4 regions of the Streptomyces sp. NPDC001941 genome follow, and region 1 is predicted to be linked to each of the others. Evidence: riboswitches for the same ligand, from Rfam matches in the RefSeq annotation. Region 1 holds a riboswitch; each other region holds the start of a gene.
What was found. A riboswitch is a leader RNA that binds a small molecule or an ion and turns the genes downstream of it on or off. The one in region 1 is predicted to bind cyclic di-AMP.
Positions count from the first base shown of each region.

Region 2: it holds a riboswitch for cyclic di-AMP, as region 1 does, so the genes downstream of both, ABT160_RS35265 (M23 family metallopeptidase) here and ABT160_RS19420 (M23 family metallopeptidase) in region 1, are expected to answer to the same signal.
Region 3: it holds a riboswitch for cyclic di-AMP, as region 1 does, so the genes downstream of both, ABT160_RS21405 (M23 family metallopeptidase) here and ABT160_RS19420 (M23 family metallopeptidase) in region 1, are expected to answer to the same signal.
Region 4: it holds a riboswitch for cyclic di-AMP, as region 1 does, so the genes downstream of both, ABT160_RS12740 (transglycosylase family protein) here and ABT160_RS19420 (M23 family metallopeptidase) in region 1, are expected to answer to the same signal.

Region 1 covers NZ_JBEOYE010000026.1:81,323-84,493, forward strand. Annotated here, with positions in the region: gene ABT160_RS19415 (PP2C family protein-serine/threonine phosphatase) at 1-958, shown strand, start outside; cyclic di-AMP (ydaO/yuaA leader) riboswitch at 1,218-1,353, shown strand; gene ABT160_RS19420 (M23 family metallopeptidase) at 1,364-2,392, shown strand; gene ABT160_RS19425 (aldo/keto reductase) at 2,515-3,171, shown strand, end outside.
Region 2 covers NZ_JBEOYE010000076.1:21,734-24,904, forward strand. Annotated here, with positions in the region: gene ABT160_RS35260 (GntR family transcriptional regulator) at 19-684, opposite strand; gene ABT160_RS35265 (M23 family metallopeptidase) at 927-1,697, opposite strand; cyclic di-AMP (ydaO/yuaA leader) riboswitch at 1,712-1,867, opposite strand; gene ABT160_RS35270 (M16 family metallopeptidase) at 2,086-3,171, opposite strand, start outside.
Region 3 covers NZ_JBEOYE010000031.1:5,249-8,419, forward strand. Annotated here, with positions in the region: gene ABT160_RS21395 (peroxidase family protein) at 1-429, shown strand, start outside; gene ABT160_RS21400 (patatin-like phospholipase family protein) at 433-1,425, shown strand; cyclic di-AMP (ydaO/yuaA leader) riboswitch at 1,801-1,963, shown strand; gene ABT160_RS21405 (M23 family metallopeptidase) at 1,968-2,909, shown strand; gene ABT160_RS21410 (SGNH/GDSL hydrolase family protein) at 3,109-3,171, shown strand, end outside.
Region 4 covers NZ_JBEOYE010000013.1:88,884-92,054, forward strand. Annotated here, with positions in the region: gene ABT160_RS12735 (LysM peptidoglycan-binding domain-containing protein) at 1-640, shown strand, start outside; cyclic di-AMP (ydaO/yuaA leader) riboswitch at 912-1,076, shown strand; gene ABT160_RS12740 (transglycosylase family protein) at 1,080-1,766, shown strand; gene eno (phosphopyruvate hydratase) at 2,187-3,171, shown strand, end outside.

The DNA of each region.
Region 1 (3,171 bases):
CCTCGCGGCCGTGCTGGCCGGGCTCGGGCTGCACCTGTACAACCACACGATCGACGACCCCACTTCGCTCACCGAGGGCGCGACCGTGCTGACCGTGTCCGGCCTGGCGCTGCTGATCAACCGGGTGGTGCGGCGCAGCGGGCGGCGGCTCGCCTCGGCGCGCGAGATCGCCGAGACGGCCCAGCGGGCGGTGCTGCCCACGCCCGCCGACCGGATCGGCGGGCTGCACATCGCGGCGCGCTACGAGGCGGCGCAGGCGGACGCGTTCATCGGGGGCGACCTGTTCGCGGTGCAGGACACGCCCTTCGGGGTGCGCCTGGTGGTGGGCGACGTGCGGGGCAAGGGGCTGCAGGCGGTGGAGGCGGTGGCGGTGGTGATCGGCGCCTTCCGGGAGGCGGCCGAGCAGGAGCGCACCCTGGAGGGCGTGGCCCAGCGCCTGGAGCGGGCGCTGGCGCGGGAGGGCACCCGGCGCGACGGCCTGGACGCCTTCGAGGGCTTCACGACCGCGCTGCTCGCCGAGATCCCGCGCGGCGAGGGCGTGCTGCGGGTGGTCAACCGGGGCCACCCCGAGCCGCTGCTGCTGTACGCGGACGGGGACCTGGACCTCCTCGAACCGAGCGAGCCCGCGCTGCCGCTGGGCATGGGCGACCTGGGGACCTGGCCGGACCGGGCGGACGAGGCGGCGTTCCCGCCGGGCACCACGCTGCTGCTGTACACGGACGGGCTGAGCGAGGCGCGGGACGCGCGGGGCGTCTTCTACGACCCGGCGGAGCGGCTGGCCGGGCGGATCTTCCCGGGGCCCGACGAACTGCTCGACGCGCTGGTGGACGACGTGCGCCGCTACACGGGCGGGGGCGCCAGCGACGACATGGCGCTGCTGGCGGTGGCGCGCCCGGCGGCCGGGCAGCCGGAGCGGCGGCGGACGATGCCGGTGGTGCGGGGGCCGCGCGGGGGCTGAGGGGCCGCCAGGGCGGGGCGCCCGCGCCCGCTCACGCGGTGTGAGCGGAAGGCGCCGCTGCGCATAACATTTGACACACCGTCAGAAAATGATGATCGGCCGACGCTCCGTCAACTGCGCCGTTCCGCCCGGATCTGCCTGCTTAAGTCCCGGCCGGAGGGCTTAACGATCAAGCCGGAACAGCTTGGAATCGGACCCCCGTGTCTATTAACGTTCGATAACGCAGCGCGGTCGTCCCCGCCGCCGCCAGAGGCGGCACCGTGCGCACGCGCCGAATCCCGCGAGGGAACCGGGGAACCACCAACTTGGGGTGAATCGGGCATCACGCATGCCCGTAGGAGACCTTCCTGCTCCGAACCCGTCAGCTAACCCGGTAGGCGAGAAGGAAGGAAGGAGCACGCCTCCGTGGCGACCCCGCCCGTCCCGTCCGGCCCTGCCCAGCAGGACTGGAACAGTCCCTCCGCGCCCCCCGAGTGGCAGGAGTGGAACCCCACCGAGGAATCCGTACGGCCCGTCCGCGGCCGGCACCGCGTGGCCCGCCAGCGCGGCGGACTCGCCCGCAGCTCCACCGTCCTCGGCGTCGGCGTCATCGCCGCGGTCGGCGGCGCGGGGATGGCCACCGCCCAGGACAAGCCCCCGGTCTCCATATCGCTGCCGGACCTGCCCGACCTGCCCGAACTCCCCGACGCCGCCTCGCTGCCCGGCATCGGCGCCCTGGTCGCCCACGACGACGCGACCGACCGGAACACCCGGCCCCTGACCGCCGCCGCGACCACCGGGGCCGACGACGCCTCCGAGGGCGGCACCGCGGGCGAGGCCCTGCGCGCCCGCATCCTCCAGCAGGCCGAGCAGCAGCAGGCCTCCGCCGAGGCCGAGACCCGGGCCGCCGCCGAGCAGGCCGCCGCCAAGGCCGCCGCCGAGCAGGCCGCGCAGCAGCAGAAGGCCGCCGCGAAGAAGGCCGACGAGGCGAAGAAGAAGGCCGCCGCCGAGGCCGCCGCGAAGGCCGAGGCCGAGCGCCTGGCCAAGCTCGCCGCCAGCTACTCGCTGCCCACGTCCTCGTACACGATCACCTCCACCTACGGCCAGTCCGGCTCCATGTGGTCCTCCGGGCACCACACCGGCCTGGACTTCGCCGCCCCGACCGGTACCCCGGTCAAGGCCGTGCACGGCGCCACCGTGAAGTCGGCCGGCTGGTCCGGCGCGTACGGCTACCGCATCGTCCTGGAGCTCGAGGACGGCACCGAACTCTGGTACTGCCACCTGTCGTCGATGACCGTCGGCGCGGGCGAGCAGGTCGGCACCGGCGAGACCATCGGCCGCGTCGGCGCCACCGGCAACGTGACCGGGCCGCACCTGCACCTGGAGGTGCACACGCCCGGCGGGACCGGCATCGACCCGATGGGCTGGCTCGGCTCGAAGGGCCTGAAGGTCTGAAGGCCTGACGCCCGGGGCCGGGCCCGACACCGGGTCCGGCCGCAGGGTCGTACGGGGTCCGACGCCGCAGGGTCGTACGGGGAATCCGGAACACGCGCCCCCGGGCGCGCTGTTCACCCCGTATGACCCTTCGCCGCGCTCTGGGCGCTTCCGACCTGTCCGTCCACCCGCTCGCCCTCGGGGGCAACGTCTTCGGCTGGACCGCCGACCGCGACCAGTCCTTCGCCGTCCTCGACGCCTACACCGCGGCGGGCGGCAACTTCATCGACACCGCCGACGCCTACTCCCACTGGGTGCAGGGCAACCAAGGCGGAGAGTCCGAGACCGTGATCGGCCAGTGGCTGGCCGCGCGCGGCAACCGCGACGACGTCGTGATCGCCACCAAGGCGGGCGCCCAGCCCGGCTTCAAGGGCCTCGGCGCCGCCACCATCAAGGGCGCCGCCGAGGAGTCGCTGCGCCGCCTGGGCACCGACCACATCGACCTCTACTACACGCACTACGACGACCCGTCCGTGCCGGTCGAGGAGTTCCTCGGCGCGCTCGACGAGCTGGTGCGGGCCGGCAAGGTGCGGGCGATCGCCGCGTCCAACATCTCGCCCGAGCGGCTGCGCGAGGCCCTGGAGGTCTCCGACCGCGAGGGCCTGGCCCGCTACGTCGCGCTCCAGCCGCACTACAACCTGGTCTCCCGCGACACCTACGAGGGCCCGCTGCTGGACGTGGCCCGCGACCACGGGCTCGCCGCCGTCCCGTACTACGGCCTGGCCTCCGGCTTCCTGACC
Region 2 (3,171 bases), on a different contig from region 1:
TTGTATACGGCCCCTTTGTTAATGCCGGGCGCTCGCACTGTTTACGGCGTGTTGCGAAGTCCTCACGCGCAGCCGGTGCGCCGGCAGTCCGCGCTCGGCGTGCAGCGCGGTCAGCGAGCGCGCCCGCTCCGCGTCGCCGCGCGCCACCGCGTCCACGATCGCGCCGTGCTCGGCCCAGGTCTCCAGCGGACGGGCCGGCTGCTCGACCACGTACATCCAGGCGATCTTGTGCCGCAGCTGGGTCAGCAGGGAGCTCAGGCCCGGGCTGCCCGCCGCCTGCGCCAGCGTCTCGTGGAACCAGCCGTCCAGCGACCGCAGGTCCTCCCCCTGGCCGCCGCGCGCCCGCGCCTGGCCCAGCCTGACCAGGCCGCGCAGCACCTTGAGGTGGGCCTCGCTGCGGTGCTGGGCGGCCCGGGCGGCGCCCAGCGGCTCCAGGAGCGTACGGATCTCCAGGAGGTCGGCGGCCTCCTGGGCGGTCGGCTCGGCCACGCACGCGCCCGCGTGGCGGCGGGTGGTGACGAAGCCCTCGGACTCCAGGGTGCGCAGCGCCTCGCGGACCGGGACGCGGGAGACCCCGTACCGGCGGGCGAGCTGCTCCTCGGTCAGCCGGCCGCCGCGCTCGAAGGCACCGGACACGATGTCGTCGCGGATCGCCGTGCATACCGAGTGAGCGGGAACGCGCATACAGAGCCTCCGAATTCGTCCACCCCGGCCCGGGGTCGTGACGGCGCCATTGTGCTGCACCGCACTTGTTCGACTCTATGACAGCGGGCCGCGAATTCCGATGGCTCCCGGGAATCGTCCGAATTCTTTTGTCCGCCGCGGAGGTTCACCGGGGCGCACGGGGCGGGGGTCGGCGCGGGAAGCGCACGAGGCCCCCGCCGGGTCGGCGGGGGCCTCGTGGGAGGTGCTGCGGGGCGTGCGGCTCAGACGCCGACGCCGTGCGCGCGCAGGTAGGCGATCGGGTCCATGTCGGAGCCGTACCCCTCGCCCGAGCGGGCCTCGAAGTGCAGGTGCGGGCCGGTGGTGTTGCCGGTGTTGCCCGAGAGGGCTATCTGCTGGCCCGGCTCCACCGTCTGGCCCACCGACACGCCGATGGAGGACAGGTGGCCGTACTGGGTGTACGTGCCGTCGTTCATGCGGATGACGACGTTGTTGCCGTACGCCCCGCCCCAGCCCGCCTCGACGACGGTGCCCAGGCCGACCGCGTGCACCGGGGTGCCGCTGGCCGCGTGGAAGTCGATGCCGGTGTGGCTGCCGGAGGACCAGATGGAGCCACCGGTCTTGTAGCCGGTGGAGACGTAGCTGCCGGAGATGGGCGCCACGAAGCTGTTCAGGCGCTTGCGCTCGGCCTCGCGGGCGGCGCGCTCCTTGGCCTCGCGGGCGGCCTTGGCGCGGGCCTCGGCCTTGCGCTTGGCCTCCGCCTCGGCCTTGGCCCTGGCGAGGGCCTGGGCGGCCTCCTGCTCCTGGGCCTCGGCCTGCGCGTTGATGCGGTCGGCGAGGGACTCGGCGACGACGGCCGCGTTCAGTCCGGTCTGCTCGACCGAGGGGGCTTCCCCGTCGGCGGCGAGCGCCGGGGAGGCGAGGGTGCCGATGACGCCGGTGGTGGCGATGGTCGCGATCGAGGCGACGCCGGCGCTGCGGCGCGCCAGACGGCTCGGACCACGGTGCTTCCCGGTGGCACGGGTGAACGCCATGTAGGAGCTGTTTCCTTTCCTTCCTTCTCGCCTACCGGGTTAGCTGACGGGTTCGGAGCAGGAAGGTCTCCTACGGTCGCCCCTCGCAGGGCGTCCGATTCACCCCAGGGACTGAGTGGGTCCCCGGCTCCCCAGGCTCGCGCCTGACGGGGACTCGGCGATGACTGCCCGCGCTGCCGCGGGTGCGGCGGGGACGGCTCACGGACAGTTCCAACGGTCCAGAACGCTAAGCGTCTCCTCTTTCAATCACCAAACAGACACGACGTTTTGTAGCGCACGCCACAGGACGGACAGGCAACCTCACCAACAAACCGGACATAAGGGAGGACCCCCGGCGAAACGCTCACGCCGGGGTCCTCCGCGGGCCGTCCGCCCTGATGACAGGCCGTCAGCCGGTGACCACCGTCACCTCGCCGATGCCCAGCGCCCGCACCGGCTCCGCGATCTGCGCCGCGTCCCCGACCAGCACCGTGACGAGCCGGTCCACCGGGAAGGCGCTGACGACGGCCGCCGTCGCCTCCACGGTCCCCGTCTCCGCGAGACGGGCGTACAGCTGCGCCTGGAAGTCGTCGGGCAGGTGCTGCTCCACCTGGTCCGCCAGGGTCGCCGCGACCGACGCCGCCGTCTCGTACTTCAGCGGGGCGACGCCCACCAGGTTCTGCACCGCCACGTCCCGCTCGGCGTCGGTCAGGCCTCCCTCCGCCAGCGTCCGCAGCACCTGCCACAGGTCCGCCAGCGCCGGGCCCGTGTTGGGCGTGTCCACCGAGCCGCTGATCGCGAGCAGGGAGGCGCCCGCGCCGTCCGGGCCCGAGCGCAGCACCTGGCCGAAGGCCCGCACCCCGTAGGTGTAGCCCTTCTCCTCGCGCAGCACCCGGTCCAGACGGGACGTCAGGGTGCCGCCCAGGCAGTACGTGCCGAGCACCTGGGCCGGCCACACCCGGTCGTGCCGGTCGGCGCCCACGCGGCCGATCAGCAGCTGCGTCTGCACGGCCCCGGGGCGGTCCACCACGACCACCCGGCCCCGGTCGTCGGCGGTGACCGCCGGGACCGGCCGGGACGCGCCCGGGTCGCCCGTCCAGGCGCCCAGCGTGTCGGCGAGCAGCGCGTCCAGGTCGACCCCGGTCAGGTCGCCGACCACCACCGCGGTCGCCGTGGCGGGGCGCACGTGCGCCTCGTAGAAGGCGCGCACCGCCGCGGAGTCGATCCGGGCGACGGTCTCCTCGGTGCCCTGGCGCGGCCGGGACATCCGCGAGTCCGCCGGGAACAGCTCCTTCGACAGCTGCTTGGCGGCCCGGCGCGCCGGGTTGGCGCTCTCGTGCGGGATCTCGTCCAGGCGGTTGCCCACCAGGCGCTCCACCTCGCCGTCGGAGAACGCGGGCGCCCGCAGCGCCTCCGCGAGCAGCCCCAGCGCCTTGGCGAGCCGGGAGACCGGCACCTCCAGCGAGACCCGCACGCCCGGGTGGTCCGCGTGCGC
Region 3 (3,171 bases), on a different contig from region 1:
CGCTCCCGGGAACTCGGCGTGCCCCGTTACAACGAGTTCCGCAGGCTCCTGCACCTCAAGCCCGCCCGGAACTTCGCGGAACTGACGGACAACAAGGAATGGGCGCGCGAGATCGAACGCCTCTACTCCGGCGACATCGAAAGGGTCGACCTCCAGGTGGGCCTGTACGCGGAGAAACTCCCGGCCGGATTCGCCTTCAGCGACACGGCATTCCGGATCTTCATCCTGATGGCGTCGCGCCGCCTCAACAGCGACCGGTTCTTCACCGAGTACTACACCCCCGAGGTGTACTCGAAGGCCGGAATGCGCTGGATCGACGACAACTCCATGCTGACCGTGCTATTGAGGCACCACCCCGAACTGCGCACCGCGCTCAGCGGCGTGCGGAACGCCTTCGCGCCCTGGCGCGTCGCGGGCCGGGAGGGCTAGGCCGTGGCGACCGGTCCCACCGGCGCGCCCCGCGCCGACCTGGTCCTGGAGGGCGGCGGCGTGCGCGGCCTGGGCGCCGCGGGCGCGGTCATCGGCCTCCAGGAGGAGGGCTACGCCTTCCCGCGCGCGGCCGGCACCTCGGTCGGCGCGATCGCCGCGGCGCTGGTCGCGGCCGGGGCGGGCGCCAAGGAGCTGCGGGCGGCCGTGGAGCGGCTGGACCTGGCCCGGGTGCCGGACCGGCTGCCGCCCGGGGTCCCGCTGCTGAGCGAGGGCGTGGGCCTGGCCGGGGCGAGCGGCGCCTACCGGGGCGCCTGGATCCGCGACTGGCTGGAGCGCGAACTGGCGGAGCTGGGCGTGCGCACCTTCGGCGACCTGCGGTACGAGGACCCCGGGGCGTCGGCGGACCTGCCCGAGGACCAGCGCTACAAGCTGGTCGTCCTGGTCACCGACGTGACCCGGGGGCGGCTGCTGCGGCTGCCCTGGGACTACCGGCTCTTCCACCTCGACCCGGACGCGCAGGTCGTCGCGGACGCGGTGCGCTGCTCGCTGTCGATCCCGTTCTACTTCCGGCCGTGCTCCCTGCGGGACCCGGTCACGGGGGAGTCCTCGGTCCTCGTGGACGGCGGCAGCCTGTCGAACTTCGCGGTGGAGATCTTCGACCGCACCGACGGGCGGCCGAGCCGCTGGCCGTCCTTCGGCGTACGGATCCTGCCCGACCTGCCCGCCGGGATCGCCCAGCTGTTCCCGCTGGCCGCGCGGGTGATGTGGCCGCCGCTCCAGCTGGCGCAGCAGGTGGTGACCACCGCGCTGGTGGGGCGCGACCAGACGCACCTGGACCGGCCCGGCGTGCGCGAGCGGACCATCGCGGTGGACTGCTCGGGCGTCGGCGTGACCGACTTCGCGATCGGCGCGCGGGCGCGGGACGCGCTGGTGGAGGAGGGGCGGCGGACCGCCGTGGAGTTCGTGCGGTACTGGCGCGGGACGGACCACTCCTGACCCGTTCTCCTGAGCCGCGGCGCACCCGGCCCTCCGGCGGGGTGTCTGAACCTTCTATCCGTATATGACCGATTGGGGACCTTCTTCCTTCTTCCTGGAATTCACTCCATCGTGCCCCGGTCCCTGCTCAATTGGTCCGGGGCACGTGAGCAGGCTCATACCCGTGACGTTGCGTGCTGGTGCACGGTGCGCCGAATACCGTGCCGACAAGCGCGATCGACGAACCGCGAAGATCGAAAATCCACGGAGGGTGACGGTAATCCGGGGGTAAAGTCCCGCGTTCGAATGCGGGATTCGCCGAACCGCTTGTTCCCGTCCGTCCCGCTCGTTTACGGTCACCGTCAATCCGGTCGGACCGCCTAATCCTGCCGCCGCCCGGAATTCGCACCCATCCACGCGTGGCAGGAGCGGGGGACCCAGGTAGAACGCCGTTTCCGTACCCACGGACGGCTCGGGGTTAAGCCGTACGGAATTCCGTACGGCCGGGCACCTCCAGCCCGAACCCGACAGCTCACCTCGCAGGCGCCGGAGAGGAATGCCCCATGCCCGCGAAGGGTAAGCACCGACGTCCCAAGGCCCGTCCGCTCGGCCGCGGCCTCGCCGCCGCCGGAACCGGCGGGGCCGCCCTCGCCCTCCCGCTGATCGGCGCCACCGGCGCCCACGCCGCGCAGCAGGCCGCCCCCGAGGCGCCCGCCCCGGTCCAGCAGCGGGCCGCCGCGAAGCCCGTCGCCCAGGTGGCGGCGAAGGCCCCGGCGAAGACCCGGGCCACCACGTACACCGTCGTCAGCGGCGACTACCTGTCGAAGATCGCCGAGGAGCGGCGGCTCAGCGGCGGCTGGCAGAAGCTGTACGAGGACAACCGCACCGTCGTCGGCGGGGACCCGTCCCTGATCCTGCCCGGCATGAAGCTCACCCTGGGTGCCAAGGCCCCCGCGGGCGCCGCCGCCCCGAAGGCCGAGCGCACCGCCCCGAAGGAGCAGCCGCGCCCGTCGGCGCCGCAGGCCTCCGACGACTCCGACGACTCCTCCGGCGCCACGCGCTCGGAGAACACCCGGACCTCCGCCCGCGGTGGCGGCGGCTCCGGCTTCACCGCTCCCGTCGACGCGGGCGTCACCACCCCCTACCGCGCCTCCGGCGGCATGTGGTCCTCCGGCTACCACACGGGCGTCGACTTCTCCGCCTCCAGCGGCACCCCGGTGCACGCCGTCGGCCAGGGCACCGTGGTCTCCGCGGGCTGGGGCGGCGCGTACGGCAACCAGGTCGTCATCCGCCACGCGGACGGCAACTACTCCCAGTACGCCCACCTCTCCTCGCTCTCCGTCTCGGCCGGCCAGAGCGTCGGCGAGGGCGACCGGATCGGCCTCTCCGGCTCCACCGGGAACGTCACCGGACCGCACCTGCACTTCGAGATGCGCACCTCGCCCGACTACGGCTCCGACATCGACCCGGTGGCGTACCTGCGCCAGCACGGCGCGTCCCTCTGACGCACCGTCCACCCGCGCCGCCCGCCGGCGCCGTCCACCCGAACGGAGGGGCCCCGCACGCGTCCGCGTGCGGGGCCCCTCGGCGTGCGCCGGCCCGTATTCCTGCTTGGAGGAAACTTGACCGGTGGCGAATCTCACCCCGCGTCAACCCCTCCTTACGGTCGCGTAGGTCACATCCGTAAGGGAAAGATGTGTGCACGTGGCAGACGATTCGAGATCCAGAGACAGAGACGCATTCGGGTCGTACGTGGCGATCGGTGAC
Region 4 (3,171 bases), on a different contig from region 1:
CCCCTGGCTGACCTGCGCCCCGATCGCCGGCCTGACCGCCCCCGAGGGCAGCGGCGTGGAGAACCCCGGCGTCCCCGCCACCCCGACGCCCAGCCCCTCCACCAGCGCCCCCGAGACGGACCCGGAGGACTCCGCGACGCCCGCGCCGGGCGGCACGCCCTCCGGCTCGACCGCGCCCGGCGCCACCCCCTCGCCCGCCAAGCCCTCCTCCGGCACGTCCGCGTCGCCGAGACCGGACGCCGACGGGCAGGACGCGCCGGCCAAGGGCAAGCACCGGGGCTCCCCGGCGCCCGAGGGGGACGCGAGCACGTCCCCCGGCCCCGGCAGTACGGACGAGCAGCGCGACGGCGGGGGCCACGCCTCGCGCGGTGAGCTCCCGGCCCGTGACGGGATCCCGTCGGGCACGGGCGGCGCGGGGCCCTCGGCCGAGCCGTCCACCGACCCGGCCGAGCACGCCGGGGGCGCCGAGGACGGTACGTACACCGTCCGCCCCGGGGACAACCTCTGGGCGATCGCCGACGCGCACGAGGTGCGCGGCGGCTGGCCGGCGCTGTACGAGGCGAACAAGGGCGTCGTGGGCGGCGATCCGGACCTCATCCTGCCCGGCCAGAGCCTCGACCTGGACGGCGCTGAGGGCTGATGCGCGGGGCGGTTCGGGGCTGAATGTCCGGTTCTGTGCAAGTGAGACATGGGTCTCTCTTGCCCAACTGGCGTGTCCCGTCCGCCCGGTCCGCCCCTGTCGCCCCTCACCTGCGCAAACGTCCGTTCCGTCAGGGCAAGTAGGGGCGATATTTCCCTGATGGGCCTCTTTGAACTCGGGGGAGGTCTGTGTTTACGGTCGTCACCGCTCGCCACCGCGGGCCCCGCCGACCGGTACGCCGAATCCTGCCGCCGGACGTCGGGAACAGTCGTCGCGTCATGCGCCGAAGGCAGGAGCGGGGGACCCAAGGTAAGTGCCCCTCCCGTCCGTTGAGGACGAGAGCGGCTTGGGGTGAAGCCGCGCGCTAGGTCGCGCGGCCGGGCAACTCACAGCCCGAACCCGACAGCTCACCTCGTAGGCGTCGGTGAGGAGAAGTTCCATGCTGCTTTCCAGCAAGGGCAAGCACCGCCGCCCGTCCAAGGCCGTCCGCATCGCCACGCTCGCCGGTGTCACCGGTGCGGCCGTGGCCGTCCCGCTGATGGGGGCCGGCACCGCCTCGGCCGCCAGCTCCGGCGAGTGGGACCGCGTCGCGCAGTGCGAGTCCGGCGGCAACTGGTCGATCAACACGGGCAACGGCTACTACGGCGGCCTGCAGTTCTCGTCCTCCACCTGGGCGGCCTACGGCGGCAACAACTACGCCTCCAGCGCCGACCAGGCCTCCAAGTCCCAGCAGATCCAGGTCGCCGAGAAGGTCCTCGCCTCTCAGGGCAAGGGCGCCTGGCCGAGCTGCGGCGTCGGCCTGTCCGGTGCCTCGTACAACGGCGGCGGCTCGGACGACGGCGGCTCGCAGCAGCAGGCCCAGCCGCAGCAGCAGCGCCAGCAGAAGTCGCAGCGCTCCGAGCGCCAGGAGCAGCCGCAGCAGCAGGAGCGCAGCTCCCGCAGCGAGCGCCCGGCCACCATCAAGAAGGGCGACGGCGAGTACACCGTCAAGGCCGGCGACACCCTGGGCACCATCGCGACCGCCCACGGCGTCAAGGGCGGCTGGCAGAAGCTGTACGACCTGAACAAGGACATCGTCCCCGACGCGGACCTGATCTACGTGGGCCAGCAGCTCGACCTGAGCTGAGTGCCCCCGGGGTCCGCCCCTCGGCGGACGGACGGGCCCCACGGTTCCGCGGTGACAGGCCACCCCGGCCCGGCGCGCATATCCCCCCCCCATGCGCCCCGGGCCGGGGTTCCCGCGTATCGGGCGCTCCCTGTTCGGCTACCGGACCGCGGGAACAGCAGACCGCGGGATCACCGGCCCGCAGGATCACCGGCCCGCGGGATTCCCGCCCGCGGGCACTCGTTTGCGCGGGGCCCGGCACATCCTGATTACCGGCAGGTAATTTTGCTGTCTTTCGCCCCGTAATACAGGCCCTTGTGCCCTTTTTCGTCCCAGCGGGCGGGCGCTCGGCTGGCCGACGCCCCAGAGCCGGTTAGGCTCTTGTCGCAAGGCCATCAGACCTCGCACCTCTTATGCGTCACATCCCAGAAGGAGATGCTCGTGCCGTCCATCGACGTCGTCGTAGCCCGGGAAATCCTGGACTCCCGAGGCAACCCCACGGTCGAGGTCGAGGTCGGCCTCGACGACGGCAGCACGGGTCGTGCCGCCGTTCCGTCCGGTGCCTCCACCGGTGCCTTCGAGGCCATCGAGCTCCGCGACGGTGACCCGAACCGCTACCAGGGCAAGGGTGTCGAGAAGGCCGTCCTCGCCGTCATCGAGCAGATCGGCCCGGAGCTCGTCGGCTACGACGCCACCGAGCAGCGCCTGATCGACCAGGCCATGTTCGACCTGGACGCCACGGACAACAAGGGCTCGCTCGGCGCCAACGCCATCCTCGGCGTCTCCCTCGCCGTCGCCCACGCCGCGTCCGAGGCCAGCGACCTGCCGCTGTTCCGCTACCTGGGCGGCCCGAACGCGCACCTGCTGCCCGTCCCGATGATGAACATCCTCAACGGTGGGTCGCACGCCGACTCCAACGTGGACATCCAGGAGTTCATGATCGCCCCGATCGGCGCGGAGTCCTTCTCCGAGGCGCTGCGCTGGGGCACCGAGGTCTACCACACCCTCAAGAAGGTCCTGAAGAGCAAGGGCCTGTCCACCGGCCTGGGCGACGAGGGCGGCTTCGCGCCGAACCTGGAGTCCAACCGCGCCGCCCTGGACCTCATCCTCGAGGCCATCAAGCAGGCCGGCTACGTGCCGGGCGAGCAGATCGCGCTCGCGCTCGACGTCGCCGCGTCCGAGTTCTACAAGGACGGCAAGTACGAGTTCGAGGGCAAGTCCCGCTCGGCCGCCGAGATGACCGAGTACTACGAGGAGCTCGTCTCCGCGTACCCGCTGGTCTCCATCGAGGACCCGCTGTTCGAGGACGACTGGGCCGGCTGGAACGTCATCACCGCCAAGCTCGGCGAGAAGGTGCAGCTGGTCGGCGACGACCTGTTCGTCACCAACCCGGAGCGCCTGGCCCGCGGCATCGAGGAGAAGTCGG